One region of the Stenotrophomonas rhizophila genome, then DNA from elsewhere that is predicted to be linked to it. Evidence: predicted binding sites of a transcription regulator. Region 1 holds the regulator's gene; the other holds the start of a gene.
What was found. Region 1 encodes FliA, which starts transcription of late flagellar genes. Its sites were predicted from a motif close to TAAAGTTTNNCNNNCNNNGGCCGATAA; they were not measured.

Region 1 (8,655 bases):
GCGACATCGATTACCGCAGCAGTCAGTTGAACCTGGATGATGCCATTGATGATGCCGGTGGCGCCGGGCTGTTGGGCTGTTGCTGGTAGGGTCGCATCCCGATCGACTGCACGTGGATTGCCCGCGTTCGATGGCGGCATGACCTCCGTCGGGGAACGCTTCTGCGCTTCCCGTCATGCGTTACCGGACGTTGACCCGTATCGGCGGTCGTTTGGGAATCGACCCTACTCTCCCGTCGCCGTCGCCGTCGCCGTCGCCGTCACCATCACGATCACGATCCCGATCCCGAGCCAGAGCTCGATCACTGTCCCTGTCACGTGCTCTGCTCCCGGCACCTCGTCCGCAATGGAACACTTCTTGCACCACCCCGGGTAATCCCCGTGGTGCCCTGCTCCCGATGTCCGACGAAGAACAAGCCGGCGAAAAAACCGAACAACCTACCGAAAAACGCCTGCGTGATGCCCGTGAACAGGGCAACATCCCGCGTTCACGCGAGCTGGCCACCGCCGCCGTGTTCGGCGCCTCGGTGCTGGCACTGATGGCGTTTTCCGGGGGCATGGCCAGCAGCGCCAAGGACTGGATGAAGCTGGCCCTGACCCCGGAACCGGGCCTGCGCTTCGAGCCGCTGGGGTTGTTCAGCCATTTCGGGCACCTGTTCCTGCAGCTGATGCTGGCCCTGTGGCCGCTGCTGCTGGTCTGCCTGCTGGCCAGCTTCCTGGCCCCGGTAGCCATGGGCGGGCTGCGCTGGTCGAACAAATCGCTGATGCCGCAGTTCAACCGGCTCAGCCCGATGGCCGGCATGAAGCGCCTGTATGGCGCCGAAGCCATCGGCGAATTCACCAAATCCCTGCTGCGCATCGTGTTCGTCGGCACCGCCGCCGGGCTGGTGGTCTGGCATGGCATCCGCGGGCTGCGCGATCTGGTCCACCAACCGCTGGAGGCGGCCATGGTCCACGGCCTGGGCTTCACCCTGAAACTGATGCTGGCCACCGGCGGGGCCATGATGCTGCTGGCCGCCATCGACGCCCCGTACCAGCGCTGGAACTGGATGCGAAAGCTGAAGATGACCCGCGAAGAGCTGCGCCGGGAGATGAAGGAAAGCGAGGGCAGCCCGGAAGTGAAGGGCCGCATCCGCCAGCTGCAGCAACAGATGTCCAACCGCCGGATGATGGAAGCGGTGCCCACCGCCGACGTGGTGGTGGTCAACCCCACCCACTACGCGGTGGCCCTCAAATACGACGGCGGCAGGATGGGCGCCCCCACCGTGGTGGCCCTGGGCGTGGACGAAACCGCCCTGCGAATCCGCCAGGTGGCCGACGGCAACAAGGTCGCCATCGTCTCGGCCCCGCCTTTGGCACGCGCCTTGTATCGGGAAGGTCAACTTGGAAAGGAAATTCCCGTGAGACTGTATTCGGCCGTTGCCCAGGTGCTGTCCTACGTCTACCAGCTGCGTACCTGGCGGGGTGGACCGATGCCGGCCGCGCCCAGCATCGACGTGGATGAGTTCGGCAAGGGAGGCCGCCCATGAGCGCCCAGCCCGCCGGCATGAACACCCGCCGCGCCCTGGACATGATCCGCCAGGGCCTTGGCGCCCCGCTGATCGTGCTGGCCCTGCTGGCCATGGTGGTGGTGCCGCTGGCCGCCCCGGTGCTCGATGCGCTGTTCACCTTCAACATCGCCATCTCGCTGATGGTGCTGCTGGCGGTGGTGTACGTGAAGCGCCCGCTGGATTTCACCATCTTCCCGATCGTGCTGCTGATCACCACCATGCTGCGGCTGGCGCTGAACGTGGCCTCCACCCGCGTGATCCTGCTCAACGGCCAGAACGGCCATGAAGCGGCCGGCAAGGTGATCGCCGCATTCGGCGAATTCGTCATCGGCGGCAACTACGCCGTGGGCATCGTGGTCTTCGCGATCCTGACCATCATCAATTTCGTGGTGATCACCAAGGGTGCCGGCCGCGTGTCCGAAGTGACCGCGCGCTTCATCCTGGACGCCATGCCCGGCAAGCAGATGGCGATCGACGCCGACCTCAACGCCGGTTTGCTGACGCGTGAAGAAGCCAAGCTGCGCCGTGAAGAAGTCCGCGAGGAAGCCGACTTCTACGGCGCCATGGACGGTGCCAGCAAGTTCATCCGCGGCGATGCCATCGCCGGCATCCTCATTCTTTTCATCAACATGATCGGCGGCCTGGCCGTTGGCGTGCTCCAGCACGGCATGCCGTTCGGCGAAGCCGCAGCCACCTACACCCTGCTGTCGATCGGTGACGGGCTGGTGGCGCAGCTGCCGGCACTGCTGGTGTCCTCGGCCGTGGCCATGCTGGTCACCCGCGCCTCGCGCTCGCAGGACATGGCCCAGGCCATGATGGGCCAGGTGTTCGGCCAGCACCGCGCACTGACCATCGCCGCGGCGATCCTGGGCCTGGTCGGCCTGGTCCCGGGCATGCCCAACGTCGCCTTCTTGACGCTGGCTGCCATCCTCGGCTTCATCGCCTGGAAGCTCTGGCAGAAGAGCCAGGCGGCCGAGCGCGCCGCCGCCGCGCCTGCGGCCGGCCCGACCAATGCGCTGGGCCTGCCCGGCGCAGCGCCCTCGCCCACCGCCGAACTGACCTGGGACGAACTGCGCCCGGTCGATCCGCTGGGCCTGGAAGTGGGCTACCGGCTGATCCCGCTGGTGGACAAGAACCAGGGCGGCGAACTGATGGCGCGCATCAAGGGCGTGCGCCGCAAGCTCACCCACGACATCGGCTTCCTGATCCCGTCCGTGCACATCCGCGACAACCTGGAACTGGGCGCCAGCGCCTACCGGCTGCTGATCCACGGCGTGCCGGTGGCCACCGCCGAAATCCACCCCGACCGCGAACTGGCCCTGGACCCGGGCAGCGCGCTCGGCGCGCTGGAAGGTATCGCCGGCAAGGACCCCGCATTCGGCCTGGATGCCACCTGGATCCAGCCGCACCAGCGCGCCCACGCCGAATCGATGGGCTACACCGTGGTCGACCCGGCCACTGTGGTCGCCACCCACCTCTCGCACCTGATCCGCGAACACGCCCCGGAGCTGCTCGGCCACGAAGAGGTGCAGCAGCTGCTGGCCAACCTGGCCAAGAGCGCCCCGAAGCTGGTCGAGGACCTCACCCCGAAGGCATTGCCGCTGTCGGTGGTGGTGCGGGTGCTGCAGAACCTGCTGATCGAACGCATCCCGGTGCGCCAGCTGCGCAAGATCGCCGAATCGCTGGTGGAGAACGCGCCGATGAGCCAGGACCCCGGCGTACTGACGGCCGCCGTGCGCAACGCGCTGGGCCGTTTCATCGTCCAGGAGATCGCCGGCATGTCCGCCGAGCTGCCGGTGTTCACCCTCAACCCGCAACTGGAACGCGTCTTGCAGGAGTCCACTCAGGGCAACGGCGCCGCGCTGGAACCCGGACTCGCTGAGCGACTGCACCAGAGCCTGGCCGAATGTGTCAGCAAGCAGGAAGCGAAGAACGAGCCCGCGGTGGTGTTGGTGCCCGGTCCGGTACGTGCCGCGCTGGCACGGCTGGTACGCCACAGCGTTCCGTCGCTGTCCGTGCTGGCCTACAGCGAGGTCCCCGAGGACAAGCGGCTGAAGCTGGTCGGCACGATCAGCTGAGCCGGAACTCCGACAGCAACGCGTCAGAAAACAGACACCCCCATTTCGCAATCACCGCAGCAGGACAAGAAGGGAAACCCGGACCGTGCAGACCACCGACAACCAGCGCTTCCCTTCCACCCCCCAGCCGCCCCAGTCCCGGTACCACAGCATGAAAATCAAACGCTTCGTCGCTCCCGATATGCGCTCTGCCATGAACCTGGTGCGCAAGGAACACGGTCCGGATGCCGTGATCCTGTCCAATCGCCGGATCGAGGAAGGCGTGGAAATCGTGGCCGCGGCGAACTATGACGAAGGCGCGGTGCAGCGTGCACTGGAAGCGGCGCGCAAGGACGTGGCGCCGCCGCCGCCGGCCCCGCGCCCGCGCAACGCCGCCGATGCGGTGATCGCCGCGGTGACCCGCCGCAAGGCACCGGCCGCCGCGCCGGAACCGGTGGCGGCCACCACCTCGGCCGTGGCCGCCCTCGCCCGCGCCGCCGTCGGCGCGACCGGCCGCACCCTGGACAGCGCCAACGAAATCGTGCCGCCGCCGGGCAGCAGCGGCTTTGCCGCCACCCTGGCCCGCGCCAACGTGCAGCCGGCCACCCATCTGCCGGAACAGATCTTCGCCCCGTTCAATGTTGAGCAGGCTGCCGCCGCCGAACGCACCGTGGTCGCGCCGGTCGCCGACGCCGCACCGGTGGCAGTGGAAGCACCGGTCCGCGCCGCTGCGCCGGCCCCGGCCAACCGCGCCCGCTTCATCATCGACCCGCCGCTGGACGAAGCACCGCTGTTCGAGATGCACGCTCCGGCAGGCCGCACCAGCATCCCGCCGCAGCTGCCGCAGATGCCGGCGCAGCAGATGCAGCGGGCTCCCCTTGAGGCCCCGGCGGCGCCGCTGTGGGAAACCGTGCCGGTGGTCCCGGCCGCGGCCAGCCCGGCCATCCAGATCGACGATTCGGCGGTGTTTGCCGCGCCCGCTCCGGTGGTTGTGGACGCCATCGCCGCGCCGGTCGCCGCCATGACCGTTGCTGCACCGGTCGAGCCGTCGCTGCAGGCCGCCAACGAACCGACGGTGCCGGCCGAGGTCATCACCGCCCCGGTGCCTGCCGTCGCCGCCCCGGTCACCCTGGTCCGCGACGATGAGGAACTGCGCCAGCTGCGGAATGAAGTGGCCGGCATGCGCACCGTCATCGAGCGCGAAATGAACCGCTTCACCGACGAGCGCCTGCGCGGCTCGGCGGTGCGTGCCGCCGCGCTGGACCTGATGGACGAATACGGTTTCGACGCCGGCATCTGCCGCGATGTGGCCCTGCAGATCCCGCTGGACACCGAAGCCCACCGTGGCCGTGGCCTGATGCTGGGGCTGCTGTCCAAGAAGCTGCCGATCGCCCCGGTCGACCCGCTGGAGGCCGGCGGCGTGATCGCCCTGGTCGGTCCCACCGGTGCCGGCAAGACCACCACCATCGCCAAGCTGGCCTCGCGCTTCGCCGAAGCCCACGCCGCCCGCGACGTGGCCCTGGTCACCACCGATACCGCCCGCATCGGCGCCCGCGAACAGCTGTACGGCTTCGGCCGCCAGCTCGGCATCGCCGTGCATGAAGCCAACAGTGGCAGCGACCTGGCCCAGCTGCTGGAGCGCCTGAAGGACTACAAGCTGGTGCTGATCGACACCGCCGGCCTGGGCCCGCGTGACCGCGCCCTGGCCGCCCAGCTGCAGTGGCTCCGCGCCGCCCCGCAGATCCGCACGCTGCTGGTGCTGCCGGCCAACACCAGCTTCGGCGACATGGACGAGGTGGTCCGCCGCTTCAGCGGCGCCAACCCGCAGGGCGTGGTGCTGAGCAAGCTGGACGAGACCGGCCGCTTCGGTACCGCGCTGTCGGTGGCCGTCGACCACCGCCTGCCGATCACCTGGGTCACCGACGGGCAGGACGTTCCCGAAGACCTGCACCGGGCCAGTGCAGCCAATCTTGTACTTCGCCTTGAAGATTTGCGCCGCGCGGCCGATATGCCCTGCAACCCGGAGTTGAACCATGCCGTCGCGTGAGTATGAAAACCTGACCAGGACCTTCCCGTTGTCGGCCACCCGCAGCCAGCCGCTGGGCCCGGTCCGCACCATCGCCGTCACCGGCGGCAAGGGCGGCGTGGGCAAGACCAATGTGTCGGCCAACCTGGCCGTGGCGCTGGCCGACATGGGCAAGCGCACGCTGCTGCTGGATGCCGACCTGGGCCTGGCCAACATCGATGTGATCCTGGGCCTGCAGCCCAAGCTGACCCTGGCCGACCTGGTCGCCGGGCGCTGCACGCTGGATGAAGTGATCCTGGAAGGCCCGGGTGGCGTGCTGGTGGTGCCGGCCGCGTCGGGCCGCCGCCACATGGCCGAACTGCAGCCGGCCGAACACGTGGGCCTGGTCAACGTGTTCTCCGAACTGGAACGCGATCTGGACTTCATGGTGGTCGACACCGCCGCCGGCATCACCGACGGCGTGCTCACCTTCTGCCAGGCCGCCCAGGACACCGTGGTGGTGGTCTGCGACGAACCGGCCTCGATCACCGATGCCTATGCGCTGATCAAGGTGCTCTCGCGCGAACGTGGCGTGGACCGCATCCAGGTGGTCGCCAACATGGTGCGTGATCCGAACGAAGGCCGCGTGCTCTACGAAAAGCTGAGCCGGGTCTGTGACAAGTTCCTGGCCGATGTCTCGCTGAACTACCTGGGCTGCGTGCCGCAGGACGACTGGTTGCGCCTGTCGGTGCAGCGCCAGCAGCCGGTGGTGAAGGCCTACCCGTCCAGCCCGTCGGCGCAGGCGATCGCCGAGATCGCCCGGCGCACCGCCCGCTGGCAGGCCCCGACCGAGCCGCGCGGCGGCGTTGAATTCTTCCTGGAACGCATCCTCAAGCAACGCGGGGTGACCGCATGAAAGGCGCCGCACAATACAAAGAGGTGCAGCGCGCCGCTGCCAACGAGTGCATTGCCCAGCACTCGGACCTGGTCCGGCGCATCGCCCACCACCTGGCCGCACGCCTGCCGGCCAGCGTTGAAGTCGACGACCTGATCCAGGCCGGCATGATGGGCCTGATCGAGGCCTCGCGCAGCTACGACGCCGACCAGGGCGCCTCGTTCGAAACCTACGCCTCGATCCGCATCCGCGGCTCGATGATCGACGAGATCCGCCGCGGCGACTGGGTGCCGCGTTCGGTGCACCGCCGTGCCCGCGACGCCGCGTCCACCATCCGCCGGCTGGAGCAGACCACCGGCCGCGCCGCCAGCGCCACCGAAGTGGCCGCCGCGATGGACATGCCGCTGCCCGACTACCTGCGCCTGATGGAAGACGCCGCGCGTGGCCAGGTGCTGAGCCTGGAATCGCGGATCGAAGACCAGGGCGAGCTGGATACCGTCGCCCAGGGCGGCCCGACTCCGCAGCAGGTGCTGGAGCGCGGCGAATTCGGCCGCGAGCTGGGCAATGCGATCGGCCTGCTGCCCGAACGCGAACAGCTGGTGCTGTCGCTGTACTACGAGCAGGAACTGAACCTGAAAGAGATCGGCGCGGTGCTCGGCGTCAGCGAGTCGCGCGTCTGCCAGATCCATGGCCAGGCAGTGCTGCGCCTGCGTGGCCGACTGAAGATCTTCGAGGCGGCCGACGCCGGCCTCGAGAACACTTGATACCGAGGAAAGTGCTTTGAACAAGAACATGCGTATCCTGATCGTCGACGACTTCTCGACCATGCGTCGTATCGTCAAGAACCTGCTGGGCGATCTGGGCTTCACCAATACGGCCGAAGCCGAGGACGGGCATGCCGCGCTGGCCCTGCTGCAGAGCCAGTCGTTCGATTTCGTGGTCACCGACTGGAACATGCCGGTCATGACCGGTATCGACCTGCTCAAGGCGATCCGCGCCGACGCCAAGCTCAAGACCCTGCCGGTGCTGATGGTCACCGCCGAAGCCAAGCGCGAGCAGATCATTGAAGCCGCCCAGTCCGGCGTGAACGGCTACATCATCAAGCCGTTCACCGCCCAGACCCTGGAAGAAAAGCTCGGCAAGATCTTCGAGCGCCTGGCGGCCAGCGCGTGATGGAAACCCTTCGCGACAAATCGGCGCTGGTGCAGCGCCTGCAGGATGCCCTGGCCGCGCTGGAAAGCGGCGACGAAGCCGGCTGGCGCCGGGAAATCGACGCCCTGGCCGCGCTGCGCACCCAGCCGATGATGGCCGGGCTGAACCGCCTTGCCCGCGAACTGGGCCAGGCGCTGGGCGAACTGCCCACCCTGCCCAGCGAAGCCGGCGAGCTTGACGATGCCTGCGCGCGCCTGGACCACGTGGTGGCGATGACCGAACAGGCCACCCACCGCACCCTGGACCTGGCCGAGGAATGCCGCGCGCTCACCGAGCAGCTGCGTGCCAACGGGCTGAGCCCGGACCAGGACCAGCAGCTGGACCGCATCCGCCACAACCTCACCGAGATCGCGCTCACCCAGAGCTACCAGGATCTCACCGGGCAGATCATCCGCCGCGTGGTGGGCATCGTGCGCCGCGTGCACGAAGGCTTCGGCGCGCTCGGCCTGCCGCCGCCGGACGACAGCGCGCACAAGCGCGACAACGGCCTGGCCGGTCCGGCCGTGAGCGGCCTGGACCGCCATCAGGTGTCACAGGTCGACGCCGACGACCTGCTTTCCGATTTGGGGCTTTGAAACCATGAGTGCTGTTCCAGACGACATTGCTGCAGACTTCATCCTCGAGGCCCAGGAGATCCTGGATCGCCTCGGCGAACAGCTGGTGTCGCTGGAGCAGTCGCCCCAGGACAGCGACCAGCTCAACGCGGTGTTCCGCGGGTTCCACACGCTCAAGGGCGGTGCCGGCTTCCTGGGCATCCAGGCCATGGTCGAGCTGTGCCACGCCGCCGAAGAAACCCTTGGCATGGCCCGCTCGGGCCAGGCCGTGCTGCAGGCCCACCATTTCGACGCCGGCCAGCAATCGCTGGATTACCTGCAGTCGATGCTGGATTCGGTGGCCGCCGGCACCGAGCCGGGCTATGCCCCGCCGGAACTGATCG
Region 2 (8,655 bases), 1.9 Mb from region 1:
GTGGTCAACGATGGCGAAGCGCTGCCGCTGGACGTCTGCTTCGTGCTGCGCGACGGCACCGACGTGACCCTGGTGACCTGGGGCGCGCAGGTGAAGGAAGCGCTGGAAGCGGCCGACAAGCTGGCCGGCGAAGGCATCAGTGCCGAAGTGATCGACGTGGCCACGCTGCGCCCGCTCGACTTCGCCACCATCGCCGAATCGGTGGCCAAGACCGGACGCTGCGTGATCGTGCAGGAGGCCCCCAAGACCGCGGGCTTCGGCGCCGAGATCGCCGCGCGCCTGGCCGAGGAATCGCTGTACGACCTGCTGGCACCGGTCGAACGTGTCACCGGCTACGACACCCACATTCCGCTGTTCCGCCTGGAAATGAAGTACCTGCCCAGCGTGGACCGGATCGTGAGCGCGGCCAAACGCGCGGTGGCGGCGGGCTGACATGCGGGCCAGACTTCTGGGCCCGTACCGCAGCCAGTACCCCAACCCGCTCCGGTTCCGCACCGGCCAGATCGTCGAACTGGGTGTTCGTGACGAGGAATGGCCGGCGTTTGCCTGGGTACGCACCGATGACGGGCGTGCCGGCTGGGCACCGGTGGCGTGGTTGCAGCTGCTGGACGATGGCCGCGCAGAGGCCCTGCGCGACTACGACGCCCGCGAACTGGACGTGGACAGCGGTGAAATGGTCAAGCTGCATCATGAACACGGCGGCTGGTGGTGGTCCGAACGCGCGAACGGCGCGACGGGCTGGCTGCCGGCCCGCGATCTCGAACTGCTGGAAGAGAACTGCACATGAGTGAGAACAAGAATTTCCACCTGCCCGACCTCGGCGAAGGCCTGCCCGACGCCACCATCGTCGAGTGGTTCGTCAAGGAAGGCGACGTGATCACGCTGGACGAGCCGCTGGTCTCGATGGAGACCGCCAAGGCCGTGGTTGAAGTGCCCTCGCCGTTCTCCGGCAAGGTGCTGAAGCTGGCCGGCGGCGCCGGCGACATCATTCCCACCGGCAGCGTGCTGGCCCAGTTCGAACTGGACCCGAACCTGCCGCAGCGCGCCGATGGCCAGGACACCGGCCACAGCCATGGCCACGCTGCCCCGGCGGCCACGCCGAGCACCGGCCAGCCCGCCCCGGCCCAGCCGGACAAGGTGGTGGCGTCCGATGACGGTGGCGAGATCGCCAAGCCGGGCGCCGAGCGCGATGACGCGGGCACCGTGGTCGGCGCGATGCAGAGCTCCAATGCCGTGCACGCCGAACAGGCGGTGGCGGTCGGCGGGGTCAAGGCCGTGCCGGCGGTGCGTGCCACCGCGCGCAAGCTGGGCGTGGACCTGGGCCGCGTGCGCGCCACCGGTGCCGATGGCGCGGTGACCATGGCCGACGTCAAGCAGGCCGCCGCCGACGGGAGCGCCAAGGTCGGCGCCGCGCCGGCGGCAGCGGCCGCTGCACCTGCAGCCGCTGCCCCGGTGGCCGCTGCCGCACCGGTCTCCCGCGCTGCCGATGCCCGCGCCCCGTTGTCGGCTGCGGGCAAGCCGATGCGTACCCAGCCGCCGGGCGTGGTCGCCAAGGGCCAGCCGGAACCGCTGAAGGGCGTGCGCCGCAACATGGCGCGGGTGATGGCCGACGCGCACAGCAAGGTCGTGCCGACCACGCTGAACGACGACGCCGATATCCACGCCTGGGTGCCGGGCAACGACGTCACCGCCCGCCTGGTGCGCGCCATCGTGGTGGGGTGCCAGAAGGTGCCGGCGCTCAATGCCTGGTTCGATGGCGATGCGCTGACCCGCACCCTGCACGCGCACGTGGACGTGGGCATCGCGGTGGACACCGACGATGGCCTGTTCGTGCCCGCCCTGCGCAATGCCGACGTGCTGGATGCGCGTGGCATCCGCGAAGGCGTGAACCGCCTGCGCGAGCAGGTGGAAGCACGTTCGATCGCGGCCTCCGAGCTGAGCGGTTACACCATCTCGCTGTCCAACTTCGGCATGTTCGCCGGCCGCTACGCGACCCCGGTCGTGGTGCCGCCGTGCGTGGCCATCGTCGGTGCCGGGCGCGCCCGCCACCAGATGACCCCGGTGATGGGCGGCGTGGAAGCGCACAAGGTGATCCCGCTGTCGGTCACGTTCGACCACCGCGCTGCCACCGGCGGTGAAGCGGCGCGCTTCCTGCGCGCGATGCTGGACGACCTGGCCCTGGCGAACTGATCCATCCGCCCGGATGTGTCTGATGCGATGGCGGCCACCCCAGGGTGGCCGTCATCGTTTTCGCGCATGGCGCATCACGCCAGTTGGGCGGATCCGATCACCTGGACGCCAAGCTGTGGTCGAAGTGCCGCTTCGACCATCGCAGCGGCGATGCGCTCGGCGGGATTGATCCGCCATGCGCGGGGCAGCACCGGCCCCAGCGCGCCCAGTACCAGGCTGGCCAGGTGCTCGCCGGTGCGGCGCTCGCTGCGCTCGCCGCCGATCAGCCCCGGTCGCACCAGGGTCAGCGACGGGTAGCCGATACCGCGCAAGTCCTGCTCCAGCCTTCCCTTCACCTGGTTGTAGAAGATCCGCGACCCAGCGTCGGCACCTTTCGCCGAGTTCAGCACGAACGCGTGCGCGCCACGTGCCCGCGCCTGCGTCGCCACCTGGAGCGGGTAGTCATGGTCGATCCGGGCAAACACCTCGCGGCTGCCGGCCTGCCGGATCGTGCTGCCCAAGGCGCAGATCACCGCGTCCACCGTCCACCAGTCCGCCTCCAGCGGCAGCTGCTCGAAGTCCACCACCGGGTTGAGCAGCGCGGGGCTGGATATCCCCAGCGCACGCCGTGTCGGCGCCACCACCGCGTCGCAGCGCCCGTCGTCCAGGAGGTGTTGCAGTACCTGCCCGCCGACCAGCCCGGTCGCGCCCACCAGCATCACCTTCATCGCATACTCCTGCCGTCCGATTCCCTACCATCGTGGCACAGCGCCGGGTTCAAGCCCGCGACACCGCCGCCGATACTGTTCCAACGTCTCCCCCCGTCCGGCGCCCGCAGCCGGTGACCCATCAGGACCCGCCGCATGAAGGACCCGCAGGACGCTCTTCCCAGCCCCAGCCCCGGCACCGCCGTGGGTCGGCTGCTGTTGCGCCGGCAGGCGAAGGACAGCGCGGCCGGCGCGGCAGCGGACGCCCCCGCGCTCAAGGGCGGCAGCAGCGCGATGCTGCAGCGCCTGTTCGCCGGGGCCGACCAGCCCGAACCACTGCTGGCCGCGTTCGCCCACGGCATGTCCACCCTGCCCGGCGAGCTGGGTGACATGGGCCTGCGCCTGCAGTCGGCGCAGCGCAGTGCCGACTGGGTCAGCTATGGCCGCGCCATGCGCCAGCTGATCGACAAGTACATCCGCACCATCGAACAGGACAGCCCCGACGGCCAGCCCGACAGCCTGCGCCTGCGCGAGCTGCTGCGCCTGACCCTGGGCGTGACCGTGGCCAGCCTGCTGCAGAACATGCCCGAGCTGAAGGACGAGCCGGTGCAGTTGGCCGCCGACCTGCGCCAATGGCATCCCGGCCAGCCACTGCAGCCGCTGGAGCTGCGGCTGCGCGAACTGACCCACCAGATCGGGGTGCGCAGTGATGGCTGGCAGGAGCAGCAGGAACTGCTGCTGAGCCTGTTCGACCTGCTGCTGGACAACATCGGCGAGCTGCTCGACGACAGCAGCTGGCTGCACGGCCAGGTGCATGCGGTGCGCGCACTGATCAGCGGGCCACTGGACCGCGACTCGGTCGAACAGGCGCGCGCCAACCTGCGCGAGGTGATCTACAAGCAGGGCCTGCTCAAGCAGGGCATCGTCGAATCCAAGGCGGCCATGAAGAGCCTGATGGGCGGCTTCATCGAGCGCCTGGACGGCATGGCGGTCAGCACCGGCGAGTACCACGACCGGATCAGCAGCTATGCGCTCGCGCTGAAGGAGGCGCGCAGCATCGCCGATCTCAACCAGCTGCTGCAGGACGTGCTGCAGGACACCGGGCGGGTGCAGGAGCAGGCCTTGCAGGCGCGCGACCATCTGGGCAACGCGCGCCGCGAGGTCGAGCAGGCCGAGGCACGCATTGCCGAACTCGAACAGGAACTGCGCGATGTGTCCGGGCTGGTGCGCACCGATCCGCTGACCGGCGCGCTCAACCGGCGCGGCTTTGACGAGCTGCTGGAACGTGAGCTGGCCCGCGCGGAGCGGCACTCACATCCGCTGGCGCTGGCGCTGCTGGACCTGGACGACTTCCACCAGACCAACAGCAGCTACGGGCATCCCGGTGGCGACGCGATCCTGCGCCACCTGGTCACGGTATGCCAGCTGCTGCTGCGCAGTACCGACACCATTGCGCGTATCGGTGGTGACGAGTTCGTGCTGCTGATGCCGGAAACCCCGGGCGCGGACAGCATGTCCACCGTGCTGCGCCTGCAGCGCTCGCTGGCGCAGCGGCCGGTGGAGCTCGACGGCCACCGGGTGCTGGTGCATTTCAGCGCGGGCCTGAGCCAGTGGCAGCCCGGCGAAACCGGCGAGGCCCTGTTGAAGCGCGCGGATGCGGCGCTGTATGCGGCCAAACGCGTAGGCAAGAACCGCGTCCAGGCTGGGTGAATCCCACCACGCAACTCGATGGTGACCGGTGACCGTGGACCGATGGTACCGTTGGGTTGTCATTGTGTTGCGTGGTCAATGCGCCGGCGTCTTCCCACGCATCTTCTGGAACGCGGTCACCGCCGCCAGCACGATCGCACCGGCCACCACACCCACTACCAGGTTCGCGCCCGCTTCCACCAGCCAGCCCCACGGCGCGACCTTGCCGGCGATGCCCAGCACGAAGTGATGCACCGCCGGCACGTTATGCACCAGGATGCCGCCGCCGACCAGGAACATGGCCAGGGTGCCGGCCACCGACAGGAACTTCATCAGCCAGGGCGCCGACGCCACCAGGCCACGGCCGAATGCCGCCATCGCCCCACCCTTCTTCGACAGGTACAGGCCCGCGTCGTCCAGCTTCACGATACCGGCCACCAGCCCGTAGACGAACACCGTCATGCCCAGCGCGATCACCACCAGCGCGGTGACCTGGTTGAGGAACGGGGCGGCCGATACCACGCCCAGCGACAACACGATGATTTCGGCCGACAGGATGAAGTCGGTGCGGATCGCCCCCTTCACCTTGTCCTTCTCCCACGCCACCATGTCGACCTTCTCGTCGGCCAGCGCCTTGAGCCGCGCCGCCTTCTGCTGTTCGTCTTCCTCCTGCGAATGCAGGAAACGGTGCGCCAGCTTTTCCACGCCTTCGTAGCAGAGGAACGCGCCACCGATCATCATCAACGGCACCACGATCGGGATCGGGAAGCCCTTGCCCTTGAGCCAGGCTTCCAGCGCGCTGATCGCCAGCGCCGCCGGCACCAGGATCGCCTTGTTCACCAGCGAGCCCTTGGCCACCGCCCACACCACCGGCAGTTCCCGGTTGGCATTGACCCCGGTCACCTGCTGCGCGTTCAGCGCCAGGTCGTCGCCCAGCACGCCGGCGGTCTTCTTGGCCGCCACCTTGGTCAATATCGAAACGTCGTCCAGCAGGGCGGCAATATCGTCGAGCAACGCAAACAGGCTGGCACCGGCCATGGCAATCCAGAAATCAGAGGGTGGCGCCGATTCTGACCGATCCGGGCACGTTCGTGGAAGATCGGCCGGATTCACCGCCCCACCACCGCCCTGCAGCGACACTGCCGATCTGTCCTGCCCCGGAGCCCTGCTTGAATACCACGCCCGTTGTTCCCGGCTCGCCGTCGCTGGTCAAAGGCATGAACCGCCGCAGCCAGATCCTGCGCCTGCTGCTGCGCTACCGCCATTCCGGGGTGTTTTCCGGGATGAACCTGGATTCGCGCGCGGTCCACGACCTGCCGCCGGAGGGCAACCCCGAGCAGTTCGTCACCGACCTGGAATCGCTCGGCCCGACCTTCGTCAAGCTCGGCCAGATGCTCTCCACCCGCCCGGACATGGTGCCGGTGGAATTCGCCACCGCGCTGGAGCGGATGCAGGAGAAGGTCGCGCCGATCCCGGTCGAGCGCATCTACACCATCATCGAACAGGAGCTGGGCGCGCCGGTGTCCAAGCTGTTTTCCAGCTTCGACCCGGTGCCGCTGGGCTGCGCGTCCATCGCGCAGGTGCACCGCGCGCAGCTGCATGATGGCCGCGAAGTGGCGGTAAAGGTACAGAAGCCGGAAGTGGCAGCACAGCTGCGCTCGGACCTGGAGGTACTGCGCAGCTTCGCATTGGCCGCCGACCACCTCACCCAGGTGGGACGCCGGGTACGCCTGCGCGACTGGCTGAACGAGTTCGCCAAGACGCTCATGCAGGAACTGGACTACCAGGCCGAAGCCGAGAACCTTCAGCGCTTCGGCCAGCACCTGCGCCCGTTCAAGCCGCTGTGGGTGCCGCAGCCGATCTGGGACTACTGCAGCCACCGCGTGCTGACCATGGAGCTGGCGCAGGGCGTGCGCGTGGATATGATTCCCGACGTGCGCCGCACCGAAGAGCCGATGGAACCGCTGGCGGCGGCGCTGATCCGTGGCTACATCGACCAGATCTTCGTGCATGGTGAGATCCATGCCGATCCCCATCCGGGCAACCTGCGGGTCACACCTGAAGGCCGGTTGGCAATCTTCGACCTGGGCATGGTGGCGCACATGCCGCCGCGCCTGCGCGAGCGGCTGTTGAAACTGCTGTTCGCCGCCGTGGACGGGCGCGGCGAAGAAGTGGCCGACGAGATCATCGGCATCAGTACGCGACTGGAAGCCTTCGACGAAGAGCGCTACCTGCGCGAAACCGGCCAGGTCATCGCGCGCTATGCCGCCAGCGGCACGTTCTCGGAAGGCCGCGTGGTGCTGGACCTGGTACGCATCGCCACTGCCAGCGGGCTGCGCACGCCGCCGGAGCTGAGCCTGCTGGGCAAGGCGCTGCTGAATCTGGAGACGGTGTGCCGGCTGCTGTCGCCGGACCTGGATACGCGCCGCATCGTCGAGCGCCAACTGCAGCACGTCATGCGTGCGCGCCTGAAGAAGTCGCTGTCGGCCGCCAACCTGGCCAGTGAAGCGATGGAAGTGCAGCAGCTGCTGCGCGAGGGCCCGCGCAAGATGTCGGACATCCTCGCGCTGCTGGCCGAGAACCGCCTGCAGATGAAAGTCACCGGGCTGGAAGAATCCCGGCTGATGGAAAACCTGCAGAAGATCGCCAACCGCGTGTCGGCGGGCATTGTCACTGCAGCCTTGATTCTTGCTGCAGCAATGATGATGAAGGTCGATACCGGGTGGCACCTGTTCGGGTATCCGGCCATCGCATTCACGTTGATGCTGATCGGTGTATTCCTTGGCCTGGGCATCATCCTCAGTGCATTGCTGTTTGATCGGCGCGCACGTTCAAGGGAAGAACGCGGGCATCGGTAGACGCCAGCGCGCCCATGCCAGGTGATGAGGACGGCACGCGAAAGCGTGCCGTCTTCACGTGCGTTTTACCCTTTCCAATGCAATGCGGTGTAAGCGCGCACAGCGTGTTTCCAACAAACATTTCAGTCAGGTTCGTGCAGGCATGATCGGGTCATCGGCCTGTCATGTGGGTGTGTTTGGGCAGCCGATCGCACCTGTCTCCGCTGCCGATGATGCCCATGCTCTGGATCCTGCTGCTGTCGCTGTTGCTGCTCACCTGGTTGCTGCTCGCTTCAGGTCGCTGGGCATGGTGGAAGGCAAGCCTGATGTCGCTGCTGCTGTTGACGCTCAGTGCGTGGTGGCTGATCAACAAGCTCTCCGGTGATGGCCTGAATGCGGCAACGCTGTACCACCTGGGCGCCGACATGGAAGGCGCCGGCGTCTCGGACTTCAAGGGCTACATCGCTGGCTTCATCGCCCTGGCCCTGCTCTCGCTGCTGCCGCTGCTGACCCCGCGCATCAAACGCTGGCACCGAAGCGCGCATGGTCGCGGCGTGTTCGCCGGGTTCCTGGCCGTCTGGGTGCTGGCGATCGGGGTCAGCCCGCTTTACCGCGACGGCCAGCGCCTGTACCAGCAGATGCGCCCGGTCGACTACAGCATGGTGGCCCCCGAATACCGTGTGCCGCAGCAGCCGCTGCGCAAGCCACGCAACATCGTGTGGATCTACGGCGAAAGCCTGGAACGCACCTATCTGGATGAAGCCACCTTCCCCGGCCTGATGCCCAACCTCAACCGCCTTGCCGGCCAGGCGCTGGATGTGCGCGGGCTGGTCTCGGCCGAAGGCGGTGGCTGGACCATCGCCGGGCTGGTGTCGTCGATGTGCGGCGTACCGCTGACCACCGCGCAGGGCGATGAAAACAGCATGGACCGCATGGGCAGTTTCCTCCCGGAAGCGGTGTGCCTGGGTGATTACCTCAAGCAGCAGGGCTACACCAACCACTACCTGGGCGGTGCCAATGGCCTGTTCGCCGGCAAGGGCCAGTTCCTGGCCACGCACGGTTTCGACGCGGTGGACGACCTGGCCTGGTTCAAACAGCAGAAGATCGCCCGGTCGCACTTTTCCACCTGGGGCGTGCATGACGATGTGCTGCTGGACAAGGCGTATGACCGCTTCATGCAGCTGTCCAAGGCTGGCCAGCCGTTCATGCTGACCACGCTGACGATGGATACCCACCACCCTGCCGGGCACCTG

Region 2: BAY15_RS17835 (GGDEF domain-containing protein) is a predicted target of FliA. The motif match lies at 2,947-2,973, and genes of this name have one in related genera.

Annotation. Positions count from the first base shown of each region.
Region 1 covers NZ_CP016294.1:2,081,801-2,090,455, reverse strand. The annotation lists gene BAY15_RS09430 (DMT family transporter) at 1-7, opposite strand, end outside; gene flhB (flagellar biosynthesis protein FlhB) at 398-1,528, shown strand; gene flhA (flagellar biosynthesis protein FlhA) at 1,525-3,627, shown strand; gene BAY15_RS09415 (AAA family ATPase) at 3,779-5,653, shown strand; gene BAY15_RS09410 (MinD/ParA family ATP-binding protein) at 5,640-6,527, shown strand; gene BAY15_RS09405 (RNA polymerase sigma factor FliA) at 6,524-7,270, shown strand; gene cheY (chemotaxis response regulator CheY) at 7,287-7,679, shown strand; gene BAY15_RS09395 (protein phosphatase CheZ) at 7,679-8,293, shown strand; gene BAY15_RS09390 (chemotaxis protein CheA) at 8,298-8,655, shown strand, end outside.
Region 2 covers NZ_CP016294.1:4,000,161-4,008,815, forward strand. The annotation lists gene BAY15_RS17815 (alpha-ketoacid dehydrogenase subunit beta) at 1-432, shown strand, start outside; gene BAY15_RS17820 (SH3 domain-containing protein) at 434-787, shown strand; gene BAY15_RS17825 (dihydrolipoamide acetyltransferase family protein) at 784-2,190, shown strand; gene BAY15_RS17830 (NAD-dependent dehydratase) at 2,265-2,897, opposite strand; gene BAY15_RS17835 (GGDEF domain-containing protein) at 3,033-4,586, shown strand; gene BAY15_RS17840 (DUF808 domain-containing protein) at 4,662-5,603, opposite strand; gene BAY15_RS17845 (ABC1 kinase family protein) at 5,783-7,423, shown strand; gene BAY15_RS17850 (phosphoglycerol transferase I) at 7,642-8,655, shown strand, end outside.